Regions from separate parts of the Bifidobacterium sp. SO1 genome, predicted to be linked through region 1. Evidence: riboswitches for the same ligand, from Rfam matches in the RefSeq annotation. Region 1 holds a riboswitch; each other region holds the start of a gene.

What was found. Region 1 has a riboswitch for thiamine pyrophosphate ahead of JS541_RS15060 (ATP-binding cassette domain-containing protein). Riboswitches for the same ligand answer to the same signal wherever they lie in the genome.
Region 2: linked by a shared signal. The riboswitch ahead of JS541_RS04380 (hydroxyethylthiazole kinase) and the one ahead of JS541_RS15060 (ATP-binding cassette domain-containing protein) in region 1 are both predicted to bind thiamine pyrophosphate.
Region 3: linked by a shared signal. The riboswitch ahead of JS541_RS00800 (ECF transporter S component) and the one ahead of JS541_RS15060 (ATP-binding cassette domain-containing protein) in region 1 are both predicted to bind thiamine pyrophosphate.
Region 4: linked by a shared signal. The riboswitch ahead of thiS (sulfur carrier protein ThiS) and the one ahead of JS541_RS15060 (ATP-binding cassette domain-containing protein) in region 1 are both predicted to bind thiamine pyrophosphate.

The regions. Positions count from the first base shown of each region.
Region 1 covers NZ_JAFEJR010000020.1:14,216-21,578, forward strand. Annotated here, with positions in the region: gene JS541_RS12565 (ABC transporter permease) at 1-1,387, shown strand, start outside; gene JS541_RS12570 (ABC transporter ATP-binding protein) at 1,459-2,136, shown strand; gene JS541_RS15060 (ATP-binding cassette domain-containing protein) at 2,236-4,854, opposite strand; TPP riboswitch at 4,989-5,117, opposite strand; gene JS541_RS12580 (hypothetical protein) at 5,145-6,263, opposite strand; gene JS541_RS12585 (ATP-binding cassette domain-containing protein) at 6,260-6,922, opposite strand; gene JS541_RS12590 (hypothetical protein) at 7,018-7,363, opposite strand, start outside.
Region 2 covers NZ_JAFEJR010000003.1:182,210-189,572, forward strand. Annotated here, with positions in the region: gene thiC (phosphomethylpyrimidine synthase ThiC) at 5-2,644, opposite strand; gene JS541_RS04380 (hydroxyethylthiazole kinase) at 2,806-3,801, opposite strand; TPP riboswitch at 3,793-3,900, opposite strand; gene JS541_RS04385 (glycine--tRNA ligase) at 4,069-5,544, shown strand; gene dusB (tRNA dihydrouridine synthase DusB) at 5,748-7,031, shown strand; gene ftsZ (cell division protein FtsZ) at 7,196-7,363, shown strand, end outside.
Region 3 covers NZ_JAFEJR010000001.1:177,061-184,423, reverse strand. Annotated here, with positions in the region: gene JS541_RS00830 (C40 family peptidase) at 1-180, shown strand, start outside; gene JS541_RS00825 (universal stress protein) at 378-1,415, shown strand; gene JS541_RS00820 (OsmC family protein) at 1,605-2,018, opposite strand; gene JS541_RS00815 (thymidylate synthase) at 2,239-3,042, shown strand; gene JS541_RS00810 (dihydrofolate reductase) at 3,178-3,837, shown strand; gene JS541_RS00805 (low molecular weight protein-tyrosine-phosphatase) at 4,044-4,562, shown strand; TPP riboswitch at 4,819-4,926, shown strand; gene JS541_RS00800 (ECF transporter S component) at 5,018-5,632, shown strand; gene JS541_RS00795 (TatD family hydrolase) at 5,748-6,755, shown strand; gene trmB (tRNA (guanosine(46)-N7)-methyltransferase TrmB) at 6,764-7,363, shown strand, end outside.
Region 4 covers NZ_JAFEJR010000009.1:109,780-117,142, forward strand. Annotated here, with positions in the region: gene JS541_RS08765 (amino acid permease) at 118-1,596, shown strand; gene JS541_RS08770 (thiazole synthase) at 1,610-2,533, opposite strand; gene thiS (sulfur carrier protein ThiS) at 2,619-2,813, opposite strand; TPP riboswitch at 3,075-3,178, opposite strand; gene JS541_RS08780 (aldo/keto reductase) at 3,287-4,267, shown strand; gene JS541_RS08785 (phenylpyruvate tautomerase MIF-related protein) at 4,390-4,737, opposite strand; gene JS541_RS08790 (alpha-amylase family glycosyl hydrolase) at 4,812-6,725, opposite strand; gene JS541_RS08795 (extracellular solute-binding protein) at 7,139-7,363, shown strand, end outside.

The DNA.
Region 1 (7,363 bases):
CGAGGATTCCTCGTCGTCTTCGTCATCCAGCTCGTCCTCGTCGTCATCGTCGTCCAGCTCTTCCGACTCGTCCGACTCTTCCAATTCTGACAGCGACTCCAACGGCGGCAACAAACAGTCCGGCGACGGCCAGCAGGGCCAGCCCGGCGGCGATATGGGCGGCGGCATGGGCGGCATGACCATGACCTCCGGCGACTTCTCACTCGTCGGATTCTCCTCCGACGAGGCCGTGGCCAACGCCGAGAACGGCACGTTCACCATGAGCGACGGCGAGGTGTTCGGCTACGACTCCGATTCGGACGGCGACGTGATCATCTCCAAGGAACTAGCCGACTTCAACAACCTCAAGGTCGGCGACACGTTCACGCTCGAGAACACGAGCGACGAGGACACCACCTACACGTTCACCATCGTCGGCATCTACGAGAACAGCACCGAATCGTCCAACCAGATGGGCGGGCCGATGGGCTCGACCGCATCCGACCCGGCGAACGCGATCTACACGTCCGTCTCCACGCTGAAGTCGCTCGGCCTCGACTCCGACTCGACCACCTCCTCCACCGATTCGAACGGCAACACGACCGAGACCGCGGCCGCGCAGCTCAACTACACGTATGTGTTCTCCAGCAAGGACGATTATGAGCAGTTCGTCTCCGACGCCACGAAGGCCGGCCTGAGCGACGACTACACCGTCTCCTCCGCCGACGTGGAACAGTACGAGTCCAGCCTCGTGCCGCTCGATAACCTCGCGCAGTTCGCGCTGACCCTGCTGTGGATCGTGCTTGGCGTGGGCGCGGTGGTGCTCGTGGTGCTCACCCTGTTCAACGTGCGCGAACGCAAGTACGAGGTCGGCGTGTTGACGGCGATCGGCGTGAAGAAGGTCAAGGTGGCCGCGCAGTTCACGTTCGAGCTGCTCGTGGTCACGATGATCGGCCTGGCGCTTGGCGCGGCGGGCGGTGCGATCGCCTCGGTGCCGGTGTCGAACCAGCTGCTGGCCGCGCAGGTCGAACAGCAGGAGTCTCAGGCGTCCAGCCAGAACGCGCAGTTCGGCCGCGACATGCAGGGGCCGGGTGCGCCGGGCGGCTCGTCATCCAGCTCTTCTGATTCGTCCGACTCCGATTCGTCCAGCAACAGCTCGTCGTCTGACAGCTCGTCGTCCTCCGAGTCGAACTCGAACAGCGCGCCGAGCCAGCCGAGTGGCAACGGGCCGCGCGGCATGATGGGCCAGGCCGTGAACTACGTCTCCAGCGTGAACGCGACCGTGAACCTCAAGATCGTCGGCCAGCTCCTGCTCATCGGACTCGGTCTGACTTTGGTCGCCGCGCTCGTCGCCGTCGTGTTCGTCATGCGCTACGAGCCGCTGCAAATCCTCGCGGACCGCTCGTAATCACCGGCCCATGGCTCCCCTCCCGCCGAGGGGAGCCATCCATCACACTTCATCGCACAAGGACTTTCATCATGACTGAACCAACCCCTATTCTCGAACTCGACAACGTCAGCTACTCGTACACCAAGGGCGGCAAGAAGGTGCTGAACAACATCAGCCACACCTTCCGCACCGGCGAGGTGTATTCGATCACCGGCCCGTCCGGCGCAGGCAAGACCACGATGCTCTCGCTCATCTCCGGACTGACCTCCCCCCCCACCGGCGGCAAGGTCGTCTACAACGGCAAGGACCTCGCCAAGCAGGATCGCTACGACTACCGCAGCCACGACATCGGCGTGATCTTCCAGAGCTTCAACCTGCTGCCGCAGCTGACGGTGGCGGAGAACATCATCCTGTCGATGGACGCTTCGGGCAAGACGTTCGACAAGCCGAAGAAGGACATCGCGGTGCAGCTGCTCGAACAGGTGCATCTTCCGGCCGAATACGCGAACGAGCGCATCCTGCACCTGTCGGGCGGCGAGCAGCAGCGCGTGGCGATCGCCCGGGCGCTAAGCTACGATCCGAAGGTCGTGGTGGCGGACGAGCCGACCGGCAACCTCGACATGGCCACGCAGGACGATATCATGTCGATCTTCCGGTCGCTGGCCCACGACGAGGACCGCTGCGTGATCATCGTGACGCACAGCCCCGAGGTGGCCGCCGCCTCCGACGAGGTCTTCGAACTGGCCCCGCTGCGCCGCCATCGCTGACCGGGTTTCGTGATGCATGATGAAAAGCTCCCCGCGAGAATACGTTCCCGCGGGGAGCTTTCGTCATGACGGCGACGGCAGGCTGACGATGCGAACCGATTACGAAAGCAGCGGCTGGTTCCAGAAGCCGGTCTTGATGGCGACCGCCAGCGCGAACACCGGCACGACCACGGCGATCACATAGCCGACCGCGTCAATACCATGCAAACGGGAAACACGAGCCTGCGAGCGCGGCCGGTCGGAGCCGAAACCGCGGGCCTCCATCGCGGTGGCGAGCTTGGTGGCACGGCGAATCGAGAGCACCAGGAGGCCGAACGCCTGCGCCATCGCACGCTTGACCGCGCCTTCATCGCCGAGACCGCGCGAACGGCGCGACAGGCCGAGCGCGCGCCAGTCGTCCTGCAGGAGGGTGAACATGCGCATGCCGGCCAGACCGCCGTACACGAACCGGGACGGCAGATGCACGAGCTGGACGAGTCCGTCGGCCAGATCGGTCGGGTCGAGGCCGAGAATGAGGATGACCGATGGCATGGCGATGGCGAGCACGCGCAGGAACATCGCGCAGCCGAGGTACAGGGAGCCTTGCGTGACATGGATGACGCCAAGCTGGAGGTAGCTCGCGCCGGATGCCTGACCGTACAGGACGATGGAGATGAACGCGCCGGCAGCGCCGACCCAGATCGGCCAGGTCTTGCGGCAGACGGCGAGCGGGTTCACGCCGCCGATCCACAGCAGGATGAATTCGAGGCCGAGCGCGATGGACGCGCTTACCACGTCGAGGCTGAAGAACATGGGGATGCACATGATCAGGCCCATCGCGAACCGGGTGACCGGGTTGAGTCTGGCGACGAACCATGACGGCGACGCCGGTTTGGCCGCCTCCACGCGTTCGGTCGTCGGAGTGACGTGCACGGTCGCGACGATGTCTCCATCATGAGAATTCGCCTCACCAGTGTCATTTCGACCGGAGCCGGCCTCACTCATGTCATTCCGGCCGGAGCGAAGCGGAGCGGAGAAATCTTTCCGGACGCCATCACGCGAAAGAAGATTTCTCGACTCGCTCCGCTCGCTCGAAATGACAGGGTGAGGACCATGCTCGCTCGAAATGACAGGGTGAGGACCATGCTCGCTCGAAATGACAGGACGGGAGCCATGCTCGCTCGAGACGCCAGCGCGCAGACCGTCCTGCGTGAACATGATGCGGCGGGCACCGAGCGCCTCGACGAGCGGTTCGTCGTGCGTGACCATGATGACGGCGGAGCCTTCGTCTCGTGCGATGGCGATGAGCCGCATCATTTCGGTCCATGTGGCGAAATCCTGGCCGAACGTGGGTTCGTCCATGATGAGCACGCGCGGCGCGGCGGCCAGCATGGAGGCGACCGAAAGCCGTCGTTTTTCGCCGCCCGAGAGCGTGTACGGGTTGGCCGGCGCGAAACGGGTCAGGCCGAGCCGAGCGAGCATGTCGTCGGCGATGCGGTTCGCCTCCTCGTCCGTCTTACCCATCGATGTGGGGCCGAGCGCCACTTCGGCGCGCACGCTCGCCGTGGCGAACTGGTGTTCCGGTTCCTGGAACACCATGCCGACCCGGCCGAGCAGTTCGCGGCTCTTCCATTCGTGCGGGTCGTCGCCGCGCCCGTCCGGCACCATGTCGGTGCCCACACGCACATGCCCGGCGATCGGTGGCAGCAGTCCCGCCAAGGTGAGCGCAAGCGTGGACTTGCCCGCGCCGTTCGGCCCCATGAGCGCATACACTTCGCCGCCGTAAAACTCGAGGTTCACGTGTTCGCCGAGCGCCTTGCCGCGGCCGAACGACAAATCGTCGGCGCGCAGCACCGGTTCGCCGGCATGTTCGGGGTCAATATGGGATGCCGGGTTGAGCGGCCGCATCCGCCCGTTCGGATCGCGGTACTCAGTTGGGATGCGACGACCGGGCACCCACGCGCCGCCGGCCGCGAGCACGTCGCCGACCGTGGAGAACACCCCATCGGGCGTGCCGTCGGCGATCACGCCGCCGGTCAGATCGTCCGGGTCGGGCTTGCCGAGCACGATCACCCGGTCGATCAGGTCGAGCCATACGTCGATGTGATGTTCGACGACGATCATCGTCTCATGCGTGGTTTCGAGCACATGCCGAACCGCGTCGTGCACCTCGCGCACGCCGGCCGGGTCGAGGTTCGCGGTCGGCTCGTCGAGCAGCAGCAGTCCCGGATGCATGGCGAGCACGCCGGCAAGCGCGAGCCGCTGACGCTGACCGCCCGACATGTGTTGCGTGGACCGGTCGAGCGCAAGGTCGCCAAGCCCGACGATGTCCAATGATTCGTGCACGCGCTTCCAGATCTCGTCGCGCGGCACGCCGAGGCTTTCGCAGCCGAATGCGGCGTCGTCGCCCACCCGTTCGAGGATGATCTGCGAATCGGGATCCTGCAATACCAGTCCGGCACGGCCTCGTGCGGCCCGCGCGTCAAGTCCGTCGACGGTGAGCGTGCCTTCCTCTTCGCCGTCGTCGGCACCGCCGAGCACGCCGGCGAGCGCAGCCATCAACGTGGATTTGCCTGCGCCGGACGCGCCGAGCAGCAGCACGCGTTCGCCGGGCCGGATGTCGAAGTCGACGTGCCGCAATGCGAAGTCGCGCCGCGTGGTGTGCCGCCATCCCCAGTCGTGAGCGCTGACCGCGGCCGGCGCGATACCGGTTTGCGGAGTCGATGCGATGGCAGGCATGGTATCGGCCGTGATGTCAGACGCACCGTCGGCCGCGGGATCAGCAGGGGAAGAACTGGTCATCGAATGCTCGACCATTGGATCGCGCCTTTCCTCTGGGACGCCGGCCAGATGGCCGAACGCCAACGAATATCAGGCACGGGAAGGCGACATCCGTACGCCGGCATTACCCGGTCACGTTCAATCGGTCGGGACGAATCCCATCTCAGCCATGCCGTCGCGGCCAATACCCGCAACGGTTCGCAGCTCCCGTGTCAACCCCACGAGCATAACCCACCCCGAAGTCAAGGTCAGCGGGTCTTGAAGTAGCGGAAGAGTTGGGATTCGCGGACGAATAGTCCGGCGAGGACGGCCGCGAGCATGCTGGCGGCGAACAGCGCGAGCGGCGCGCGTATCGCAGACAAAAGGATTGCAACGGGGTCGCCGGCCGCCATGCGCCAGCAGTAGGCGGCGATGAGGCTGCACGCCGATATGGTCCCGAGCCCGCTCCACGTGAGCGTCTCCAAGCCGATGCCGAGCAGTTGCGCGCCTTTGGATTGGCCGCAGTGCAGCGCGCCCGCGTATTCGAGCCGGCGTCTTCGCACGCCCACGACGCCGATCAGCAGTCCGGCCGCGAGTCCCGCGCAGGGCATCCACCGGGTCATGCGGCTCGTGTACGAGTCGTGCGCGTCGTAGTGCGAGTCGAATCCCTTGTTGACCGCCATGACGCCGGCCTGGCCACCCGTCGACTCGCCGGAGACGATCACGGTCGAATACAGCAGGTTGTCGGTCTGACCACTGGCGGGCCATTGCCTGGCCCAGCATTCGCCGAACGGCGCGGCTGACGCGGACACCGGCACGACGAGCGCGTATGCGAGACGCGTATCGCGCCCGTCGTTGGGCCATGCGAACACGCCCGCCACCGTGGCGCCGCCGTGGTCGGTGGCGAGCCGGGAACCGACCGTCAGGCCGAAATCGTCGGCGAGATCGGTGGACACCCAGATGCCGGACGCATCGACCGTGTCCGATACCGGCGTGGATGACGCGTTCGCCTGACGGTCGCCGGCGGCGAGAATGCGCAGCAGTCCGGGCGTGACCTCGTACGACGCGATGTCCTTGCCCGGCGTGGACAAGGGCGTGACCTGGTCGCCGGCACGCAACGCGCCGGACGCGTCCGGGCCGTTCGCCGCGTCCGGCAACCGGTCGCACACGGTCCCGTCGATCAGATCGCCGGACGCGATGATCATGCGCGTGTCGGCCAGCGCGTTGATGCGCGTGACCGCCTGCGTCTCCAGGCCGACGACGCCCACCGCCTCGTATCCGCCCAGCAGCAGTCCGGAACAGAGCACGGCGAGCATCATCGCGACCGCATGCGTGGTGCCCGACTCGATGTCGCGCACGCATTCCGAGACGATCGAACCAATCCTCATGACACACCACCCCGCTCACCCGCATCACCACCGGCCGGCATGTCCGTATCCTCGCCGGGGCGCGGCGCGTAGTCGGCCAGGTCGATCACGCGGCCGCACGCGTCGCGCGTGTCCGGATCATGCGTGGCGACCAGCACGATCATGCCCTGACCGGCCAGATTGCCCAGCACATGGCTGACCGAACGCGCGGTGCGCGTGTCCAATTGCGCGGTCGGCTCGTCCACCAGCAGCAGATCCGGTCTGGAGCACACCGCGCGCGCCAGCATCAGCCGCTGCGCCTCCCCGCCCGACAGATCCGAGAACCTGCGGCCGGCCGCGTACTCCAGATCGAACAATCCCATCGCGGCCAACGCCTCGGGCTCCGCGTCACGCCGACGCATCCCCTTGGCCAACAAGGGGAACACGACATGATCCAACGCGGTACGCCGCGCGACCCCGTACGGGTTCTGGAACACCCAGCCGACACGCTCCACGCCCACGCGCTCCACCGTGCCCCGATACGGCTTCTCCCAGCCCGCCAGGATCGACAGCAACGTCGATTTGCCACAGCCCGAAGGCCCGCACACCGCGACCGTCTGCCCCGGTTCCACCGTGAAATCCAACCGTTCGAACAACACGTCCGTGCCCGGGAACCGGTGCGCCAGCCCATGCGCCGTCACGCGCCTGCCCTCACCCCGCGCAGTCCCCGGCACGATCCGCGGGACCACGACGTCGTCCGCGGCGCCTCCCGCGCCACCGGCCGCCACGCCGCGCATCACCGGCAGCTTTCAGCCGCGATGCGGCTGCCGATCGCCACGCGGGCGATCGACGACACGTCAGGCCCGCCATCCCCGGTCCGCACCAGGCTCGCGCCCAGTTCGGAACCCACGATCGACACCCTCACCACGTCAAACGCGCCCGCATCATCCGGGGAACCGTCCCTCGGCACCGCGACGCAACCCTGTGTACCGTCCACGCCGAACACCGCGCCGGCCGGCACGCGCAGCACCGTCACCGGCTCGGCCAACGCGAGCGACGCGCCCAACCCGGCCGCCAGCGTCGCCTCGTCCATCAGCCGGTAGTCATCGCTCGCCGCGACCCTGTCCAGGAACGCCGCATCC
Region 2 (7,363 bases), on a different contig from region 1:
CGGGTCACTGGGCGGTGGTGTAGAGCTTGCCGCCCTGCTCCTTGAACTTCTCGCTCATCGCGGCCATGCCCTTGGCGATCTCCTCGGCGGACTCGTTGACGATCTGCTCCTGCTGAGCGGCGTTGCCGAACTGCTTGCGGATGTTCTGCGAGATGGCCATCGAGCAGAACTTCGGGCCGCACATCGAGCAGAAGTGCGCCATCTTCGCCGGCTCGGCCGGCAGCGTGTCGTCGTGGAACGCGATCGCGGTGTCCGGATCGTAGCTCAGGTTGAACTGGTCGAGCCAACGGAACTCGAAGCGGGCCTTCGAGATCGCAAGATCACGATCCTGCGCGTGCGGGTGGTGCTTGGCGATGTCGGCCGCATGACAGGCGATCTTGTACGCGATCACGCCCTGCTTGACGTCGTCCTTGTTCGGCAGACCCAGATGTTCCTTCGGCGTCACGTAGCACAGCATGGCCGTGCCGTAGCGGGCGATCTCCACGCCGCCGATCGCGGACGTGATGTGGTCGTAACCCGGCGCGGTATCGGTCGTCAGCGGCCCCAGCGTGTAGAACGGCGCGTCGTTGCAGATCGCCTTCTCCATCTCGATGTTCATGCGCACCGTGTCGAACGGGATGTGGCCCGGGCCTTCGATCATGACCTGCACGTCCTTGGCCCACGCGCGCTTGGTCAGCTCGCCCAGCGTCATCAGCTCGGCCAGCTGCGCCGGATCGTTCGCGTCCGCAAGCGAACCCGGACGCAGGCCGTCGCCCAACGAGAACGCGACGTCGTACTTGGCGAAGATGTCGCACAGCTCGTCGAAGTGCGTGTACAGGAAGCTTTCCTGATGATGCTGCAGGCACCATTCGGCCATGATCGAACCGCCGCGCGAGACGATGCCGGTCACGCGGTTCGCGGTCAGCGGCACGAAGCGTAGCAGCACGCCCGCGTGGATGGTCATATAGTCGACGCCCTGCTCGCACTGTTCGATCACGGTGTCGCGGAACAGCTCCCAGCTCAGCTTCGACGCGTCGTCCTCGACCTTCTCCAGCGCCTGATACATCGGCACGGTGCCGATCGGGACAGGGGAGTTGCGCAGAATCCATTCGCGCGTGGTATGGATGTCGTTGCCGGTGGACAGGTCCATGACCGTGTCCGCGCCCCACTTGGTGGCCCACGTCAGCTTCTCGACCTCCTCGTCGATGGACGAGGTGACGGCCGAGTTGCCCATGTTCGCGTTGAGCTTGGTGAGGAACGCGGAACCGATGATCATCGGCTCCGCCTCGGGGTGGTTGATGTTGCACGGCATGACCGCGCGGCCAGCGGCGAGTTCGGAACGCACCAGCTCGACGTCGCAGTTCTCACGCTCGGCCACGTACTTCATCTCAGGGGTGATGATGCCGTGGCGGGCGTACCACATCTGCGTGATCGGGTGGTCCTTGGCCTTGAGCGGGTTGTGCTTGCGGCCGCGCCATTCCTTGGTGGCCTTGCCGCGCTTGATGGCGCGCTTGCCGTCGTCCGCGAGGTTGCGTTCGCGGCCCTCGTACTCCTCAACGTCGCCGCGGTCGAGGATCCAGTCGAGGCGCAGGGGCTTCAGACCCTCCTTCGGATCGCACTTGGGGCCTTCGGTGTTGTAGTCGTGGAACGGCGGGTTCGGGCCGACGCCGGGCGTGTCCGAGAGCTTAATCTCGGTGTACGGCACCTCGAGATCGTAGGAGCCGAACTGGTTTTCGAAATGCACCGACTTGGTTTTGCGGATATGCGCCTTGTCGCGCTGCTTGGAGCCGCGGGCTGCGATGTCGACGCGCTGCTGCTTGGCGAGCTTCTGCGCCTCCTTGGCCTCCTTCGCGTTGGTGAACTTCGGCTCGGCGGACTCGGCGGCTGCGCCTTCGCTGGTTTCCGGCTTGGCGATCACGCGCTTGGCGTAGCCGTGCTTCGCGTCGCCGCGCACGGCCTTCCAGCCCTCGACCATCGCGCGGGTCGCGGCCTGCGGATCGTCCGCACCGGCGATCGCGGAGACAGCGAACCAGCCGGCGGCCTTGGTGTGCGCGAGCATGTCCATGTCGGCCGCGGTCACGCCGCCGCCGACCACGACCGGGAAGTCGCAGGCCGAGCAGATCGTGTTGATCTGGTCCGCGTCGAGCGTGCGGCCGGAACCGTCATTGCCACCGACCGAAGCCTCGGGCTTGGTCGTGGAAACGTGCAGCGGACCGGCGCCGATGTAGTCGATGCAGCCGTCGGGCAGCTCGTTGATGATCTTGACGAGGCTTTCGGTCTCCGCCGACAGGCCGACGATCGCGTCGTCGCCGAGCATCGCGCGGGCCTCGCGCGGCTCCATGTCGGTCTGGCCGATGTGCACGCCGTCGACCTTGATGCCCTTGTTGCGGCACTGCCACACGACATCCACGCGGTCATCGATCACGAACGCGACCGAATCGGACTTGTCGTTGTCCTCGATGATCTGCGCGATGTCCTGGGCAAGCGAGGTGATCTCCTTGGCGTCGGCATCCTTGGCGCGCAGCTGGATGAACGTCGCGCCGCCGCGCAGCGCCTCCTCGATCACATCGGTGACCGGTCGGTCGTGCGTGTCCTGCGGGCCGACGACGAAATACGCGGACAGGTCGAACGAGTCGCGCATCGATGCGAATGGATAGTTGTTCATGTGGTTTTCCTTTTGGGTTGATTAATAGGAAAGTCTTGGTTGATGTTGGATTGGTGCTGGCGGAGCCTTGGCTCCCTCGGCTGAGGGAGCTGGCAGCCGAAGGCTGACTGAGGGAGCGTAGATGGTGTGACCTTGATCTGTTTCTGACTGCCGGAATGCCGTTACCCCGTCACGATCGCGGAACCCGCCACCTGTGCGGGCGTGAGGTTCCACAACGCATCGAGGAAGTGCGGCTGGAACGTGCCCGGGCCGTCCGACTTCGCCTCGGCGATCTCGCCGGCGCGGTTGAACAGCAGCGAGGCTGCCAGCGCGGCCGTCAGTGGTTCGGCGACCGCTAGGTACGTCGCGGTCACGCCGCCCAGCGAGCAGCCGGCACCGGTGATCTTCGCCATCAGCGCGCTGCCGCCCGGCAGGCGGTAGACCTGCTCGCCGTCGGTCACGAGATCGACCTTGCCGGACACGGCCACCGCCGCCGTGCCGTGCGGCGCGGATCGAGCGAGGAACGCCGCCAGCGTCTTCGCCGGTTCGACCGCCGCATCAACCTCGTCCACCGACTCCACGCCGGCCGGCCGGCTCGCCTCGTCGGGGGAGACCAGTCCCCACATGGTCGCCAGCGCGATGATCTCGGACGCGTTGCCGCGCACGATCGTCGGGGGAGCGGCGCGGAATGAGCGCAGGATCTCCGTGCGGGTCTTGCCGATGCCGGCCGCGACCGGGTCGAGCACCCACGGGTGGCCGGACTTGCGGAACGCGCGGGCGATCTGCGGCAGCGCATCCTTGTAGAACGGCAGCAGCGTACCGACGTTGATGTAGTCCGCGCCCGAAATCGACGCGGTGTCGATCACGTCGTCCGGCAGGAAGCTCATCGCCGCGGTGCCGCCGGCCGCGAGCTGCGCGTTCGCGACGAGGTTGATCGTCACGAAATTGGTGAACGACTGCGCCAGCGGCGTACGTTCCCTGACATCGTGCACGGCCTGTGCGATGCGCTCGCGCAGATCGGCCAGATCGGTCGGTTCGGTGGCGGTTTGATCGATGCCGGCCTGATCACAGACGGAATGGTCGATGTCGGACCGACCGGCATCTGACTGATCGGTGCCTGATTGATCGGCGCAACCGCAACAATGCGACTGCGTGTCGGTATGCGAATCTTCGCTCATATCGCTGCTCCCTACGATGGTCTTAACCAACAGGTTCTAAGGGTCAGGCTCGCGCCTCTCTCAACCCGCCGCACCGGCCGGGTTCCCCTGCATTACGCTCCCGACGCTATGCCCCAACATGGACATATCCCCGTTCTTTCGTGTCCTTCCTCTGGCGTTTCTTGCCCGCCTGTGGTATTAAGGCGCTCCTTATATCACTGTCACGCTGTGCCTATAGACTCGGGAACGCTAACTAGTCCCCAAACCGTTCAAACCAGAAGGTGCATTGTGGCTGTATCCAAACTCGATGAAGTCGTGTCCCTCGCGAAGCGTCGCGGGTTCGTGTTCCCCGCCGGAGAAATCTACGGCGGCACCCGTTCCGCGTGGGATTACGGTCCGCTCGGCGTCGCGCTGAAGGACAATATCAAGCGCGAATGGTGGCGTTCGATGGTCGTCACCCGTGGCGACGTGGTGGGCGTGGATACGTCCATCATCCTGCCGACCCCGGTGTGGGTCGCCTCTGGCCACGTGGCTGTGTTCAACGACCCGCTGGTCGAGTGCCTCAACTGCCACAAGCGCAACCGCGCCGACAAGCTGCAGGAGTCCTACGCCGAGAAACACGGCGACAAGCTGCCCGAGAACGGCATGGCCGACATCGTGTGCCCCGACTGTGGCACCCGCGGCAAGTGGACCGAACCGCGCGACTTCAACATGATGCTGCGCACGCACCTCGGCCCGGTCGAGGACGAGAACAGCCTGCACTACCTGCGCCCGGAGACCGCGCAGGGCATCTTCGTGGACTTCAAGAACGTCATGACCTCGTCTCGTTCCAAGCCGCCGTTCGGCATCGCCAACATGGGCAAGTCCTTCCGTAATGAGATCACGCCGGGCAACTTCATCTTCCGCACCCGCGAGTTCGAGCAGATGGAGATGGAGTTCTTCGTCGAGCCGGGCACCGACGAGGACTGGCACCAGTACTGGATCGACGCGCGCACCCAGTGGTACCTCGACCTCGGCGTCAAGCCGGAGAACCTGCGCCACTACGAGCATCCGAAGGACAAGCTCGCCCACTATTCGAAGCGCACCGTCGACATCGAATACAAGTTCGGCTTCCAGGGCTCTGACTGGGGCGAGCTCGAGGGCATCGCGAACCGCACCGACTTCGACCTGTCGGCGCACGCCAAGCACTCCGGCGAGGACCTGAGCTACTTCAACCAGGCCACCGGCGAGAAGTACGTGCCGTACGTCATCGAGCCGGCCGCCGGCTTGACCCGCTCCCTCATGTGCTTCCTCGTGGACGCGTACGACGTGGACGAGGCCCCGAACACCAAGGGCGGCGTCGACAAGCGCACCGTGCTGCGCCTCGACCCGCGTCTGGCCCCGATCAAGGCCGCCGTGCTGCCGCTGAGCAAGAAGCCCGAGCTGCAGACCGTCGCGCAGAACCTCGCGTCCGACCTGCGCCAGCACGAGTGGATGATCGACTACGACGAGGCCGGCGCGATCGGCCGCCGCTACCGCCGCGAGGACGAGATCGGCACCCCGCTGTGCATCACCGTCGACTTCGACACGCTCGACGACCAGGCTGTGACGATCCGCGACCGCGACACCATGAACCAGGAGCGCATCTCCCTGGACAAGGTCGCCGAGTACGTCGACGCCCGCATCGGCGAGAAGCGCACGCACGTGCCGCAAAAGCCGGTCGCGATGGGCGGCGAGGCTTGGCCGGACTCCGTGAAGATCAACGAGGCCGGCGGCCTGTACTGATCCGCTGTTCGCCGAGCGGACCTCGGCCCCCTCTGATGAGGGGGCTCCCGGCGAAGCCGGGTGGGGGAGGGAAGAAGCCATAACGCCGATCTCTCCCCCAGTCATCCTGCGGATGACAGCCCTCTCAGCAGAGGGGGCCAAGTGCGTTATTGACCTTTGTATTCGATCCGGAACCTATTCCATCAGATGAGGGACAACATATCGTGACGAACAAGGATGCTGAAACCGTGCTCACGGCGCGTGACCGCGAGCGACTCGACCCGCGCGGCGACATGGCCGCGGCTGCGGGCGACGGATCGTCGCAGCCGGCGGCCGAGCCGTCCTCGTCGGTCTCGCCGGTGACGATCGCGCCGGTCAGGCTCGGCCCGATCACCGTGCCCACTCCGGTCGTGCTCTCGCCGATGGCCGGGGTCACTAACTGGCCGTTCCGCGTGATCTGCGAGGAATATGGTCCCGACGGCCTGTACGTGGCCGAAATGATCACCGCCCGCGCGCTCGTCGCCCGCAATCCGAAGGCGCTGCGCCTGTGTCAGTTCGCGCCGAGCGAGAAGATCCGCTCGCTGCAGCTGTACGGCGTCAACCCGGCCATCGTCGAACAGGCCGCGCACATCGTCGTCGACGAGCACATGGCCGACCACGTTGACCTCAACTTCGGTTGCCCGGTGCCCAAGGTCACCCGTCGCGGCGGCGGCTCGGCCCTGCCGTGGAAGACCGACCTGTTCCGCGAGATCATCCAGCGCGTCGTCAAGGTGTGCGGCGAGGCGAACATCCCTGTCACCGCGAAGATCCGCGTCGGCATCGACCACGAGCACGAGACGTTCATGGAGGCCGGACACATTGCGCAGGAGGAGGGCTGCGCGGCAGTGACGCTGCACGCGCGCACCACCGCCGAATACTACGGCGGACACTCCGACTGGAGCCGCATCGGCGAGCTGGTCGAGGCACTCGACATCCCCGTGTTCGGCAACGGCGACATCTGGGGTGCGGACGATGCGCTCGAAATGGTGCGCGAGACCGGCTGTGCGGGTGTCGCGATCGGCCGCGGCTGCCAGGGCCGGCCGTGGCTGTTCGCCGACATCAAGCATGCGTTCGCGGGTGACGATATCCGCGTCAATCCGACGCTCGGCGAGGTCTGCGGCGTGATCGAACGTCACGCCGAGCTCCTGACTGAGTTCTACGACGGCGATGAACGCATGGCTGTGCACGACCTGCGCAAGCATATCGCCTGGTATCTCAAGGGATTCCCGGTCGGCGGCTCCACGCGCAAGGCGTTCATGGAATGCGAAAGCCTTGACGACGTGCGCCGCGAGATCGGTCGTCTCGACCCGGCGATGACGTTCCCGGAGCGTGTCAAGGACAAGCCGCGCGGCCGCGTGCGGTTCGCCAAGAAAGTGCACCTGCCGTACGGCTGGCTGGACTCGCGCGAGACGACCCACGAGCAGCGCGAGACGTTGTTCGGGGACGATCCGATGGACGCCAGCTACTGACGGGGATGGCAGCCTTGTGGTGACGTCCCCGGCGAGTATCGTGTGAGATTGCGAAAGAATGGTGTATTCCGTGCGCGAAACGCCGATACACGCTGAGAAAAGTGCCCTCTTTATCAGGGGTTCTGCGATACAGTTATGCGTAACCGTGTGAGTGACAGGAGACAATGGTGAGCGAAATCGCCCAGAACGAGCAGCTTAGCGACAAGATCAACATCAAGGTCGTCGGCGTCGGTGGTGCGGGTGGCAATGCAGTCAACCGCATGATCGCCGAAGGACTGCAGAACGTCGAATTCGTGGCGGTGAACACCGACGCGAAGGATTTGCTGCGTTCG
Region 3 (7,363 bases), on a different contig from region 1:
GGCACCGCGGTCGCCAGCATCGCCGAGGCACAGCCCGGCGACATCCTCGCCAACGGCACCCACGCCGCCATCTACATCGGCAACGGTCTGGTCGTCAACGCGCTCAACCCGTACCAGGGCACGCAGATCACCGGCCTGGGCGTGTTCACCAGCGGCTACTCCATCCGACGGGTTCTCTGATCATTCCGATCGTCACGACCATCCGGCATTACGTTTAGGTCCAGACACCAACGCGAACGGCATCCGATTTCGGATGCCGTTTTGTGTTTTTTCCCACGTTTTTCCGCGTGGGGAAACACGCGATTTGTGTGTTTGACGGGTATTGTTAAGTGATGAGGGCGGTGCATAGATGCACCAAACGACGTAAGGAGGTCGTCATGATCAACGACAAGGCAATTCTCGTGGGCGTCGATGGCTCGCACGCCAGTTACAAGGCCACATGGTGGGCTGCGAACTACGCCAAGCATGCCGGACTCACGCTGCAGATCGTCTGCGCATACTCCCTGCCCAGCTACGCCGCGGTATCGTTCGATGCCACCTATACCGCGATGGGCGACGACAACGCCGCGCATTCCGACGCACAGGAGATCCTGTCCAAGGCCAAGGCCATCGCCGACGAGCAGGGCGTGGAGGCCGCCACGCTGATCGTCACCGGAGACCCGGCGTCCGTGTTCGTCGAACTGTCGCGCAACTACAACCTGATCGTCATCGGCAACCGCGGCAAGGGCGGACTGGCCGAGCGGCTCCTCGGCACGACGTCGTCGTCGCTGCCGGCGTACGCGTACTGCCCGATCGTCGTCGTGCCGTACACCGACGACGACGGCAACCTGATGCACCTGAACAACACGATCACCAAGGTCGCGGTCGGTTCCGACGAATCCAAGTGGGGCTTGAAGGCGCTCGAGATCGCGGCTGCGTTCGCGGACACGTGGGGCGCGGAGCTCGACGTGATCTCCGCCGTGCCGAAGATCCAGGGCATCGACGGTGAGGAGGGCGTGATCGAGTCCTACAAGGAGGATCTTGACGTGCGCCTGAAGCCGATCGTGGAGGCGCATCCGGGACTCAAGGTCAACAAGCAGGTCGTGCCCGGTTCCGCGGTGAACGCGCTGACCAAGGCTAGCTGGGACCACGACGTCGTGGTCGTCGGTTCGCGTGGCCGCGGCGGCTTCACTGGTCTGCTGCTCGGTTCGACCAGTCAGGGACTGCTGCAGCACGCCGTGACGCCGGTGTACGTGGTGCCGCGCAAGTACGTGGAGGCTGCGGAAAGCCGCCTCGACACGGTGCCGAGCTCGCCGGCCGAAGTGCCGACCAAGTCGCTCGACGAGATCAGCGGCGTTGAGGAGGTCGCGGTGCCGACCGCCGAGCCGGAGGTCGCCGCGAAGATCGAGGCCAAGATCGACCCCGACCGTCAGTAGGCCGTTCATCAGTAGATAGCGATTGCCCGGATGCGTCGCGCTGAGGTATCTCTCTTGGCGCAACACATCCGGGCAATTGTGGTTGATCGCCGAGAATAGTTGCGCTGAGATAGCGTCAGTGCAACTATTCCCGGATTGTCAGCAGTGCCGCCGGCAAGACCGACGGTGAGATGAGATCAATCGGCGATATCAGTGACGGATCGTCACGTTCATGCGCACGGGGGTCTCCTGCACGTAGGTGTGCTTGACCGTGCAGCCCTTGTCGATGTGGCGGGTGACGCGCTCCTTGAGCTTCTCGGCATCCTCGTCGGACAGGTTCGCATCCGTCGCGTCCACGACCACCTGCTCGTCGAAGCTGGTGTACGCGTCGCCTTCCGGATCATACTGGCCGTCGACCACGATCCTGGCGCCCTTGCCCTCGCCGAGCGTGTGCTCGACCGCGAACTCGCTTGACAGCGCGGCGCAGCCGGCCAGCGCGATCTTCATCAGATCGCCCGGCGTGAACACGCCCTTGCCCTTGCCGAACTTGATGTGCGCGCCATCGTCGCTGAACGCGTCCCACGAACCGTCCTTGTTGCGCTCGACCCACAGTCGCTTGCCCATAGTGTCCTCCTTGGAGTCCATGCCCACCGCGCCGCGCCGATCGCGTCGCGTCGTCACCATCCAATCTAGCCCACCCGAGCCGCGGTCCGCACACGATCGTCCAGCAGCGATATCCGTCCAATGCCGACGGGCATGTATGCTGGAACGCATGGCTTTGACACCTGAACAGCTCGCAGACATCCGCACCCGCATCCCGGCCCGACCGGCCACCGACATTCCCATGCCGTATGAGGACCTCGTGCGCAAGATCCTGACTGAAGGCACGCTCAAGTCCGACCGCACCGGCACCGGCACGATCTCCTTGTTCGGCCAGCAGATCCGTTTCGACCTGTCCGGTGGCGACTTCCCGCTGCTGACCACCAAAACCGTGTTCTTCAAGGGACTCGCGTACGAACTGCTGTGGTTCCTCAAGGGCTCGAGCAACGTGCGCTGGCTGCAGGAGCACAACGTGCACATCTGGGACGAATGGGCCGACGAGAACGGCGACCTCGGCCCGGTCTACGGCGTGCAGTGGCGCAGCTGGCCCGCGCCCACGCCCGAGGATCCGAATCGCACCATCGACCAGATCTCGAACGTGCTCGACCTCATCAAACATCATCCCGACTCGCGCCGCATGATCGTCACCGCATGGAACCCGGCCGAGGTCGACCAGATGGCCCTGCCGCCGTGCCACGCGCTGTTCCAGTTCTACGTGGCCGACGGTCGCCTGAGCTGCCAGCTGTACCAGCGCTCGTGCGACATGTTCCTCGGCGTGCCGTTCAACATCGCCTCGTATTCGCTGCTCACGTTGATGATGGCGCAGCAGGCCGGACTTGAGCCGGGCGAGTTCGTGTGGACGGGCGGCGACTGCCACGTCTACGACAACCACATCGACCAGGTGCTCGAACAGCTCGGCCGCGAGCCGTATCCGTACCCGCAGATCAGGATCCGCAAGGCCGACTCGCTGTTCGACTACGACTACAGCGACTTCGAGATCGTCGGCTACCAGCATCATCCGACGATCAAGGCGCCGGTGGCGGTGTGACCGGTGGCCGTGCCGGCCGTGCGGACGTCCGCCGCGTCGCGGTGTGACGTATCCGACATTCCGCGCCCGTCCCGCCGCCGCGTCGCGGTGTGACCGTACACTTGTCCCCAGTCCTAACCCCAAGGAGTGAGTGAAATGGAGCATGACAGTAGCCGCAGTGGCTATCACGAACCCGAGCCCGGAATCGCCGGGCTTGAGAGCGGGGAGGATTGGGGTGACGATTTCCCCAAGACCTTCTCGGTGAACCTGATCTGGGCCGAGGCGCACGACAAGGAAGGTCATGACGGCGCCATCGGTTTCCAAGGCGGCATGCCGTGGCATCTGGCCGAGGATATGAAGCATTTCAAGGAGCTGACCGTCTCGCATCCGGTGATCATGGGCCGCAAGACCTGGGAATCGCTGGATCCGAAGTACCGTCCGCTGCCGAACCGCGACAATATCGTCGTCTCGCATGACCCGCAGTACCGTGCGCTCGGTGCGACCGTGGCCGAAAGCCTGGACGATGCGATGGATTATGCGCGTCAGGAGGCGATTCCCGACGACGGCATGGACCGCAGCGAGATCTGGGTGATCGGCGGGGCGCAGCTGTTCCGCGAGGCGCTGCCGTTGGCCTCGAAGGCGTATGTGACGCTGCTCAAGGCCAAGGTCGACGCGGACACCTACGCGCCGGACGTGCGCGATCTGGTCGATCTTGGCCTGTGGCGCGTCGCCGACGAAAGCCATTGGATGAAGCCGGCCAAGCATGAGGACGGCATCGAGGCGTATCGTTTCGTGACCTACGAGAAGACGCGCTGACCGAAAGCCGACTGTACTCGACAGTAAGTCAGGCTGTATCTGACCGTAGTCGGTTGGTGCCGTTCGTCGCTGATCGTCACCGATCATCGTCGATCATGTACCGACCGATGCCGACCGTGATCGACGGTTCGTGACCGTATCCGATCGCGGTCTTACCCATCCCAGACCGAAATTGCGCGTCACCGCGCCGACCGAAAGCAGTATCGATGACCAGCAACCACCTGTACACCGTGATGACCGTCTGCACCGGCAACATCTGCCGGTCGCCGATGGCCGAGATCATCCTGCGCGCCGAATTCGAGTCGCGCGGACTCGCCGACCGCGTGCGCGTCATGTCCAGCGGCGTGTCCGACGAGGAGTACGGCAACCCGATCGACCGCCGCGCCGTGCGTGTGCTGCGCGCCGACGGCTATGAGATCCCCGCGCACCACTTCGCGCACCGCATCACGCGCGAGGAGATCAACGAAAGCGACCTGTTCCTGCCGATGACCGCGTCGCACATGCGCGCGCTGCTGCGCCAACTGCCGGCCGAGAAGCGCTCCGAAGTGCACATGTACCGCAGCTTCGACCCGAACCTGCCCAAGCCGGCGGCCGGACGCGAGGACGAGATCGATCTGGTTGACCCGTGGTACGGCGGCCCGCACGAGTTCCAGGTCGCGATCGACCAGATCAAGGAAGTCGCGCCGTACATCGTCGACTGGGTCGAGGCGCGGCTGGAGGCGTAGCTCGGGCCGTCGGCACTGCCTATCGTTTCGGCGGAGTATGATCCCCGGTATCTGTCGTTTCGATCGAGCGCAGCTTTTCATTCCTGTCATTTCGACCGAGCGCGGTTTTCTTATTGTCATTTCGACCGAGCGTAGCGAGCGGAGAAATCTTTCCAACGGATTCCCGCTCGCTTTGTGATATTTGCGACATCGATTCTGCACTATTGCCCGCAGCAAAGTCTTGACATTTGTAGCCGCATCCCCGTATCGTGTGAACGTGTCAAGCACGGGGGCTCGCGTGGCGAGCTGAGAGGGATGCGCCAGCATCCGACCGTCGAACGTGATCCGGGCAATACCGGCGAACGAAGTCCTTGAACGTCGTCTGGACTGCGCGCGCCGCGTGTGCTCGCCGGTCTATCGGCCCTTCTGCCGCGTCGCCCTCGCTTGAAGACAACGACAAGAAAGCGAGAGAGATTATGTCTACTGATTCCAAGACTCCGGCCGCGCGTCCGTCGCTGCGCTGGAGCGTCGCCGACATCACCGTCGCCGCCGTCATCGCCGTCGCATCCGGCGTGATCTTCTGGGGTGCGGGCATCGTCACGCAGCCGCTCGAGGCCGTGTTCACGTTCCTGCCCGGCTCCGACGCGCTGCTGTGGGGCCTGTACTACTTCGCCGGCCCGCTGGCCGCCATCATCGTGCGCAAGCCGGGCGCCGCGCTGTTCGCCGAAGTGATCGCCGCGCTCGTCGAAGCGCTGCTCGGCAGCCACTGGGGCGGTCTCGGCACCCTCATCCCGGGCCTCGTGCAGGGTCTGGCCGCCGAAATCGTCTTCCTCATCTTCGCGTACAAGGCGTGGAACCTCGCCGTCACCGTGCTCTCCGGCGCGGCCGCCGGTTTCGCCGGCATGGCCGTCTCGTGGGTCATGTACTACCTGAGCTACGACGCATTCTTCATCGTCACCGCGTTCGTGTGCAGCACGATCTCCGGCATCATCTTCGCCGGCGTGATCGCGTGGTTCCTGTACCAGGCGCTCGCCAAGACCGGCGCGCTCGACCGCGTGGCCGGTGGCCGCGACGCCGCCGCGCTCGTGTGAGCTGTCGGTTGGCTGACGGATCGGCCGTCCGACACGGCCGATGCGATTGATTGACTGAACGGTGACCTGTGATCGATATCGCGGGTCACCGTTTTTGATATGAAGGAGATGTTCGTTGGAGAACCTGTCGCCGAACATGCGGCATGATGCCGCGCTGATGGATACGTTCGCATCGCTGCTGTCCGATGCGCACTGCCATGCCGACGACGCGCGGTTCGTCGCCGTGCAGCGCACGTACGGTGTGAGTTCGGTGATCAGCTGCGCGAACGGCGACCAATGGCGGCATACGTTGTCATGGATCGACGGTGCGGCGGATGGTGACGAGACCGGCGGCGGTGCACGGACAGGGCCGAGTATTGATTCGATCGACGATCGCGCCGTGCCGGAAGCGCCGGGCGCGGTCGATGCGCGGCCGGACATTCGCGTCAGCTTCGGCATCCATCCGTGGGACGCGAACCGGTATCGCATCGAGGATGCGTTGCCGTATCTCGAACAGGCCGCGATCATCGGCGAGATCGGACTCGACGGCGAGTGGACCGACGTGCCGCTGGCCGACCAGCTGACCGCATTCGCAGCGCAGCTCGACTACGCGAGCCGGCTCCGCAAACCGGTCATCCTGCACACCAAGTCGCGCGAACGCGAAGTGCTGGAACTGATCCGGAAGTATCCGAATCGGTACATGGTGCACTGGTATGCGTGCGATCGTTGGCAGGATGAATATCTCGGCATGGGCTGCTACATGTCGATCGGACCGGATGTGACAGCCGACGAATCGGTGCGCTCGCTGGCGCGGCGGATTCCTGACGACCGGCTGCTTGTGGAAAGCGACGGGCTGGAGTCGCTGACATGGGCGTTGGGCCGCGAGTACGGCGTGGATGATTACGTTGGCGCACTGATCGACTTGCTGCGAACGTTGGCGGCGATTCGGGCCGGCGGGTCGTGCGGCGACGGTTGTGACGATCGGCGTGACGGTCGGTTCGGAAACGGGCCGACCGACGATGAGCCGCGACCTGACGGTCGGCTTGCGCATGATCGGCTGGAGACGGCGGCGATCGGTCTTGCGGCGCTGACCCGACGCAACCTGGCGGCGTTCTGCGCGCCTATTCCAAGCCGGCCGCTATAAATAATCCCATGACTATCGAAGAATCAACCGCCGATCAGACGCCGGACGCTCCGGGTGTGGCATCGGCTGCGTCGGACACGCAGGAACGCCCTGCGCTGTACGGCCGCAAGGTGCTCTCGTTCGTGCGCCGTTCCGCACGGCTCGACGACCGTTTGCAGCGTGCATGGGATACGTTTGCAGACACGTACCTGCTCGACATCAACGCGCGCGAAGGCTCTTTGGATGTGCGTGAAGGGCTGCGGGTCGACGCGGATTTCGTGCGCGGGACGTGGGGCAACGACCATCCCTTGATCGTGGAGATCGGCAGCGGTCAGGGCGAGAACGTGGTCGCCGCCGCGGCCGCTCGTCCGGACGTGAATTTCCTGGCGCTGGAGGTGTACGATCCGGGCGTGGCGCACACGCTGCTGCTGGCCGGCAAGCAAGGTCTTGCCAACCTTCGCATCGCGCAGGTGAACGCGCCCGAGCTGTTCAAGGCGTGCGACCCGGGCGTGCTGGCCGAGGTGTGGACGTTCTTCCCCGACCCGTGGCCGAAGATGAAGCACCACAAGCGGCGCATCGTGCAGCCGGAACTGGCCGGCGACGTGCGGCGCGCGCTGGCGGACGGGGGA
Region 4 (7,363 bases), on a different contig from region 1:
GCGGGACGGCATACAATAGCGGCCATTGCATACGGTTGCATCGATTGGCGATACGCGAACCGATGCACGTCCGATCGACCGGCTCTCTGCAACGAGAGCAAGAGAGAAAGAAGCAAGATGGCAGCATCACCCGTCCCAACCACGTCTCGCCACCCACGTGAGACCGACGACGTCCCCGTTCCCGCAACCCTGCGAAAATCGCTGAAAAACCGCCACATCCAGCTCATCGCCCTCGGTGGCGCGATTGGCACCGGCCTGTTCTACGGTTCGAGTGAGTCGATCAGCCTCGCCGGCCCGAGCATCCTGCTCGCTTACCTGGTCGGCGGTCTCGCGATCTTCATGATCGTGCGAGCGTTGTCCGAAATGTCGGTCGAAGACCCGAAGGCCGGCGCGTTCAGCTACTACGCCACCCGCTACTGGTCGAAGCGCGCGGGCTTCGTCTCCGGCTGGAACTACTGGTTCAACTACATCCTCGTGTCGATGGTCGAGCTGTCGGTCGTCGGCTCATTTGTCAACTACTGGTTCCCGAACATTCCGCAGTGGGTGTCCGCGGCCGTGTTTCTCGTCGTGATCGCCGCCGCGAACCTGCTCGGCGTGAGCAAGTTCGGCGAGTTCGAATTTTGGTTCGCGATCATCAAGATCGTGGCCGTCGTCGCGATGATCCTCGGCGGTCTCGCGGTACTCGTCGCCAATCTCCCGACCGCGTCCGGCATCAAGGCCAGCTTCGCGAACTGGTTCGCGATCGACGGCGGTTTCTTCCCGCACGGCCTCATGCAGCGCACGGCCGACGGCCAGTGGACCGGTCTGCTCATGGCCCTGTGCGTCGTGATGTTCAGCTTCGGCGGCACCGAACTGATCGGCATCACCGCGGGCGAGACCGAGAACCCGCGCACCACGATCCCGCGTGCCACGAACGGCATCATCTGGCGCATCCTCGTGTTCTACATCGGCGCGCTCGGCGTGATCATGGCCGTGGTGCCGTGGAACACGATCGACGGCAAGTCCAGCCCGTTCGTGCAGATCTTCGACTCGGTGGGCGTGCACGCGGCCGCCGGCATCCTCAACTTCGTGTGCCTGACCGCCGTGATGAGCGTCTACAACTCCGGCCTGTACGCGAACTCGCGCATGCTGTACTCGCTCGCCAAGCAGGGCAACGCACCCGCGTACCTCGGCAAGCTCAACTCGCGCGGCGTGCCGGTCGCGGGCGTGATCACCTCCGCGATCATCACCGCGCTGGCCGTAGTTGTCGTGTTCCTGTGGCCGGAGTTCGCGTTCAACTATCTCATGTCGATCGCGACGATCGCCGGCGTGATCAACTGGTCGATGATCATGATCACGGAAGTGCACTTCCGCAAGGTCGTCGCGGCCGGCGACGGTCCGGCCGAACTTGCCGGACTGCAGGGCAAGACGGCGTTGGACGCGATCCACTTCAAGCTGCCGTTCGCGCGCGTGATGCCGTATATCGTGCTCGCGTTCCTTGCGCTCGTCGTGGTGCTCATGTGCTTCTCGCCGAGCTACCGCGTGGCCGTGGTCGCCGGCGTGATCTGGCTGGCGATTCTGCTCGCCGCCTACCAGATCACGCAGGTGCGCAAGTAATCACGCGCGGTAATCACTTGCTGGCAGAGAGATAGTCGGCCGCGTTGGTCGGGCTGGACGGCACCGCATGACCCTCGGTCACGGTGCCGAGGCCCGCAAGATACGCTTCGCGGCCGGCCTCGATCGCGTGCTTGAACGCGCGCGCCATCACCGGGATGTTGCCCGCGGACGCGATCGCCGTATACGCCATCACCGCGTCCGCGCCCATCTCCATCGCCTCGGCGGCCTGGCTCGGCCGGCCGATACCCGCGTCGATGATGACCGGCACATGCGCGTTGGCGATGATCACCTCGATGAAATCGCGCATCCGCAGCCCCTTGTTCGAGCCGATCAGCGAGCCGAGCGGCATCACGCACGCCGCGCCCGCCTCCTCAAGCTGCCGCGCCGCGATCGGGTCCGGGAACATGTACGGCATCACCACGAACCCCTCCTTCGCGAGCATCTCGGTCGCGCGGATCGTCTCCGCGTTGTCCGGCAACAGGTACTTCGTCTCGTGCTCGATCTCGACCTTCACGAAATCGGTCTGGCACACCTCGCGGGCGAGTCGCGCGATGCGCACCGCCTCTTCCGCGTTGCGCGCGCCCGACGTGTTCGGCAGCATCGTGATGCCCTTGGGGATGTAGTCGAGCAGGTTGTTCTCGGTGGTGCGGCAGCGGCGCAGCGCCATCGTGACGATCTGCGTGCCCGCGTTCTCGATCGTGGCCTTGATGAGGTTCAGATCGTAGCGGCCCGAACCGAGGATGAACCGGCTCGTGAACTTGTGCCCGCCGAGGATGAGCGGATCGGCGTCGCCGGTCGCAATCGCGTCGTAGGCGTGGGCGTCCGGCTCGGGCAGCAGCGCGGTGTTCGTGGCAGTGCCGACGAGTTCGTCGAGCGTCGGTTCGGTGGGCGAAACGTTGGGTTCGGTGGATGGTGCAGTCATGGTTACTCCAGTCATGGTTACTCCTTCGTATTCGATGTCGTATGGATGCCGTTGGTTGCCGCGGCATGCCCGTTGCCGGTCGTCACGGCCGTCACGGCCGTCAGCCGCCCTGCACGAACGTGACGATCTCCACGGTGTCGGTGCCCTTGAGCATCGTCTGCGCGCGCTTTGCCCGCGGCACGATCTCGCCGTTGAGCTCGACGGCCACACGGGCCGGCTTGAATCCCTTGCGCTCGATGAACTCGGCGACGCTGATCGGCCCGTCGAGCTGCTCCTCCTGACCGTTGACGATCATCGGTTCCCCTTCCCCGGCCGCGCCGGATTCGAAAAAAAGGGTCGCTGAAGCAGCCGTACCCTGTGAGGTGGTGCGCCCCTTCATGACCCTTGTCGTAAGTATCACTGGTTGTTCTTGAATTATGTTGAGTTGTCGCGCAAACGATCATCCGAACAGCGGCGCGGCGACACGGTGACGAGTCCGCGCGCAACGACGATGCAACGGATGCGAAAACCCGCGCAGACTGAAAAAATGATCGCGAACCGCCGCGCATCGATTGCGACGGCGAAACAACCCGTTTCCTTACGGCGGCATGACCCGCATCAAGTTGACGGTCGAAGTTCGCGACTTCCTCTCAGCCCAGCCGGGCTCCCGTTCGGTTGCGTGACCATCATAAGCCCCGGGGTGCGACAGGGCATCCAGCGGCGGTGCGATCCGCCGTGAAACGATGAAGCAGCGTATCCGCGTCAGGGGCTCGCACGATGATGGGCGGTATGACGACGTTGCAACATGGCACTGATTTCGCGAACACGGTCGATTTCGCGGGGCATCGCATCTCCAGGCTCGGCATGGGCACGATGGCGCTCGCCATCGAGGGACGTCCGGACCGTGAGACGGCGATCGGCACGATCCACGCCGCGCTCGACGCCGGCGTGCGCTACCTCGACACCGCGTGGTCGTACTACCTGCCGACCGCTCCGGGCGCGGACGGCACGGGCGTTCCCGGCGATTTCGGGTACGGCGAAATGCTGGTGCGCGACGCGCTCGCCAGTTGGGACGGTCCGCGCGGCGAGGTGCTGGTGGCGACGAAAACCGGATACCGGCGCACGATCGACACGGACGTCGCGGCAGGGGAGGCTGTGGCGCAGGACGACCGCCAACGATTGCAGGCGGCCGGCAGCCGGTACGGTTGGATGGCCGATTCGCGGCCCGAGACGATGATCCGCGACGCGAAGGAATCGGCGCGTCACCTTGGCGTGGACGCGCTCGACCTGCTGTATTCGCACGGTCCCGATCCGGCCGTGCCGTACGAGGATCAGATCGGCGCGCTCAGGACGCTGCTCGACGAAGGCGTGATTCGCTACGCCGGCATCTCCCGCGTGAACAACGCGCAGATCGACACGGCCCGCGCGATCCTCGGCGACAAGCTGATCGCCGTGCAGAACCAGTTCTCGCCCTCGCACCCCGATCCGGAACATACGATGGAGCATTGCGCCGAACTCGGGCTTGATTTCGTGTGCTGGTCGCCGCTCGGCGGGTTCCTCGACCCGTTCGACCGGCATGCGTACGATCCGTTCCGTGCGGTTGCTGCCGCGCGTGGCGTCTCGTACCAGCGGGTGGTGCTCGCATGGGAGCTGACCCGGTACGACCGTCTGTTCACGATCCCGAGCGCCCGCAATCCGCATGAGATCAACGATTCGTTCGCCGCGACTGATCTGCGGCTGACCCCGGACGAACTCGCGCTGCTCGGCTGAGACCGGGCGAAACAACAGAGGCGTGGCGGTTTTCTCTCGCTGAGCGCTGGCTCAGCGAGAGAAAACCGCCACGCCTCATAACAGCGCGCTGTATGCGGCCGCGATGGAGCTGTGACAACTAACTAGAAGTTGCCGCCGTTCCACCCCCAGTCCGTCGTCGCCGTGTAGCGGATGTACGTGCGGTCCTGCGGAATGCCCAGCGTGCCCTCGAGCGCCGCCATGATCGACTCGGTCAGCTTCTCCCACGCCGAACCGGGCACGGAACGACCGAACACGTTCACCTCGACGTACGCCGCCGGCTTGTCGTCGGATCCGGCGAAGTAGATCGGCATGTCGTCCTCGAACGGGCACATCAGCCAGCCTTCGGACTTGCCGGGCACCGCGCTGATCGCCTTGCCGTACGCGGCCTTGAGCGCCTCGCGCTGCTCGGGCGTGGTCTTGACGGAGACGTGGGTGTGAATAACGGGCATGATTCCTCCTTGATACGTGTGTATCGTTGCCGCTTCCATCCTAATCGCCGTCGCGGCGGCGGAACAGCCGTGCGTCAGCCGAGGATGACGAAGGACTGCGGAGGCAGCGTGAGCGTGGCGCCGTCGACCGCGGGTTCGCCGATGGCGAGGCGGACGGCGGGGGACTGCGCGGCGAATTCGGTCGGGAGCGTGACCGTTTCGGTCTCACGACCGGGATTCATGGCGATGAGGAGGGGAAGACTGCCTGACTCGTTGCGCTCGCCCGAAGAGTCGACCGGAGTGCGCAGATAGGCGAAGACACGGCCGGATTCAGGTGCAGCGACCGGTTCGAACGCCGCGTTGGACCTCAGCGCGGGGGAGTCGGCGCGCAATGCCAGCAGCGACGTGATCCAGTGGTACAGCGAGTCGGCGCGTGCGGATTCCGATGCGACCGTAGGAACGGTCACAGGCGAGACGGCGCCGGTTGCGTCATGGGCCGTATCACCCGCCGGTTCGACCGGCAGATACAGCGCATCGGCGGGCGCGGCGGAGAAGCCAAGATTCGGCAGATCGCCGTCCCACTGCATCGGCGTTCGGCTGCCGGTGCGCGTGTAGCCGCCTTCCTTCGTGGGCAGGTCGCGGTATCGCATGCCGATCTCGTCGCCGTAATACACGAACGGGCAGCCGGGCATCGTCAGCAGCATGCCGAAGGCGATCTTGCGCTCGCGTTCGGTCAGTCGCGGCGCGAACCGTCGCGTGTCGTGGTTGCAGGAGATCAGATCGAAGAGGCCGCCCGCGCGCTCGCAGTCGCGCAACTGCGGCAGGTACTGGTCGAGGAACGGCTTGATCGACGCGCCGGAATCCGCGTTGAAGTAGCTCAGATCGCCGTCGTGGTCGAACGGGGTGTCGGTGTTGCGCAGGAGCATGTTGTAGCCGTTCGGCTTGCCGTCCCAGCGCCAGTCGAGGTAGAAGTCCATGTCGAAGCCGGCCTGCATGGACTCGTAGGGGCGGCCCCATTCGGAGACGAACGCGGCGGCCGGGAACTCGGGGCGGATCTTCGAGAACATGTACTGCCAGGTACGGATGGTGGCCGGCTTGCCTTCGTCGTCGTGCTTGACGAGGCTATCGGCCATGTCGACGCGGAAGCCGTCTGCGCCGCGCGACAGCCAGAAGCGCATGACGTCGACCATCGCGTCGCAGGTGGCGAGGGCTTCGGGGCCGAGTGCGGCGTGCTGCCAGGATTGGCGCGGGTGCGCGAAGCCGTAGTTGAGTGCGGGCTGGCATTTGAAGAAGTTGATGATATAGGTGCCGTCGCGTGGGGTTTCGCCGCCGATGAAGGGCAGGCCGTCGCCGCCGGCGATCCACGAGTCGGTCCAGATATAGCGGGAGGCGAGGGTGGGGTTGTGATCAGTGATTGTTCCCGTATTGTCATCTCGATCGGAGCCGGCTCCCATGTTGTCATCTCGACCGGAGCGTAGCGGAGTGGAGAGATCTTTGGCGGGGACTGCCTCGGTAAGATTTCTCGACTCCGCTTCGCTTCGCTCGAAATGACATTTAGTGGGAGTGCCTTCGTTCTGCTCGCAATGACAATCAGAGGAAGGGGCGGCGGAGGGAATGATCTCGCCGCGATTGGTCGTGTTGGGTTGGGAGGAGGCGTGGAACCAGGGGTGTTCTTCGCTGGTGTGGCCGGGGACGAGGTCGAGCAGGACTCGGATGCCGCGTTCGTGGGCGGCGGCGAACAGGGCGACCAGATCGTCGTTGGTGCCGTAGCGTGGGGCGACGCGCGTGTAGTCGCGTACGTCGTAGCCGGCGTCCTTGAAGGGGGAGTCGAAGAGCGGGTTCAGCCACAGTGCGTTGCAGCCGAGATTGCGAACGTAGTCAAGATGATCGATGATGCCGTGGATGTCGCCGATGCCGTCGCCGTTCGAGTCGGCGAACGACTGAGGATAGATCTCGTAGAAGACGGCGGTGTCGAGCCACGTGCGGTCGGGGGTGGAGGGGGTGTTCATAGTGTCATCTCGACCGGAGCGCAGCGGAGTGGAGAGATCTGTGGAGGGGACTGCGTTGGTAAGATTTCTCGGCTCCGCTTCGCTTCGCTCGAAATGACAAGCGGGGGAGGGGGTGTGGGGGGCTTCGGCGTGTTGCGTTTGGGTCATGACTGCAATCCTTTGCAATTCTTGCGGTTTAGCGTTATCAATGACATCGTTTGTCGTAAATAATTTTGCCACGAATTGCCAACGTTTGCAAAACCGTGCTATAGTAATAACCACTGATGCACTGCAAGGGAGTTGCACGAGGAACGCATTAGCCGTGAGAATCACGCCGATGTGAACGTATGCAATACCTAGCTCTGCAAAAGGGCTGCAACGTATGCAGTGCATAAGAGAAAACGCAACGATGTAAGTAAAGGAAAGGAAGATCGATGAAGATCAATTGGAAGAAGGCTATCGGCCTTACTGCTGCCGCCTCCATGCTGCTGCCGCTCGCCGCGTGCGGCGGCGAGACCGCCAACAACGCCGGCGGCGAGAACAAGACCTCCGGCACCACCGAGGTCACCCTGAGCGTCTGGGCCCCGCAGGAAGACCAGGCCAAGGGCAAGGACGGTTCCGAGTCCTGGCTGGCCCAGGTCGAGAAGAAGTTCGAAGAG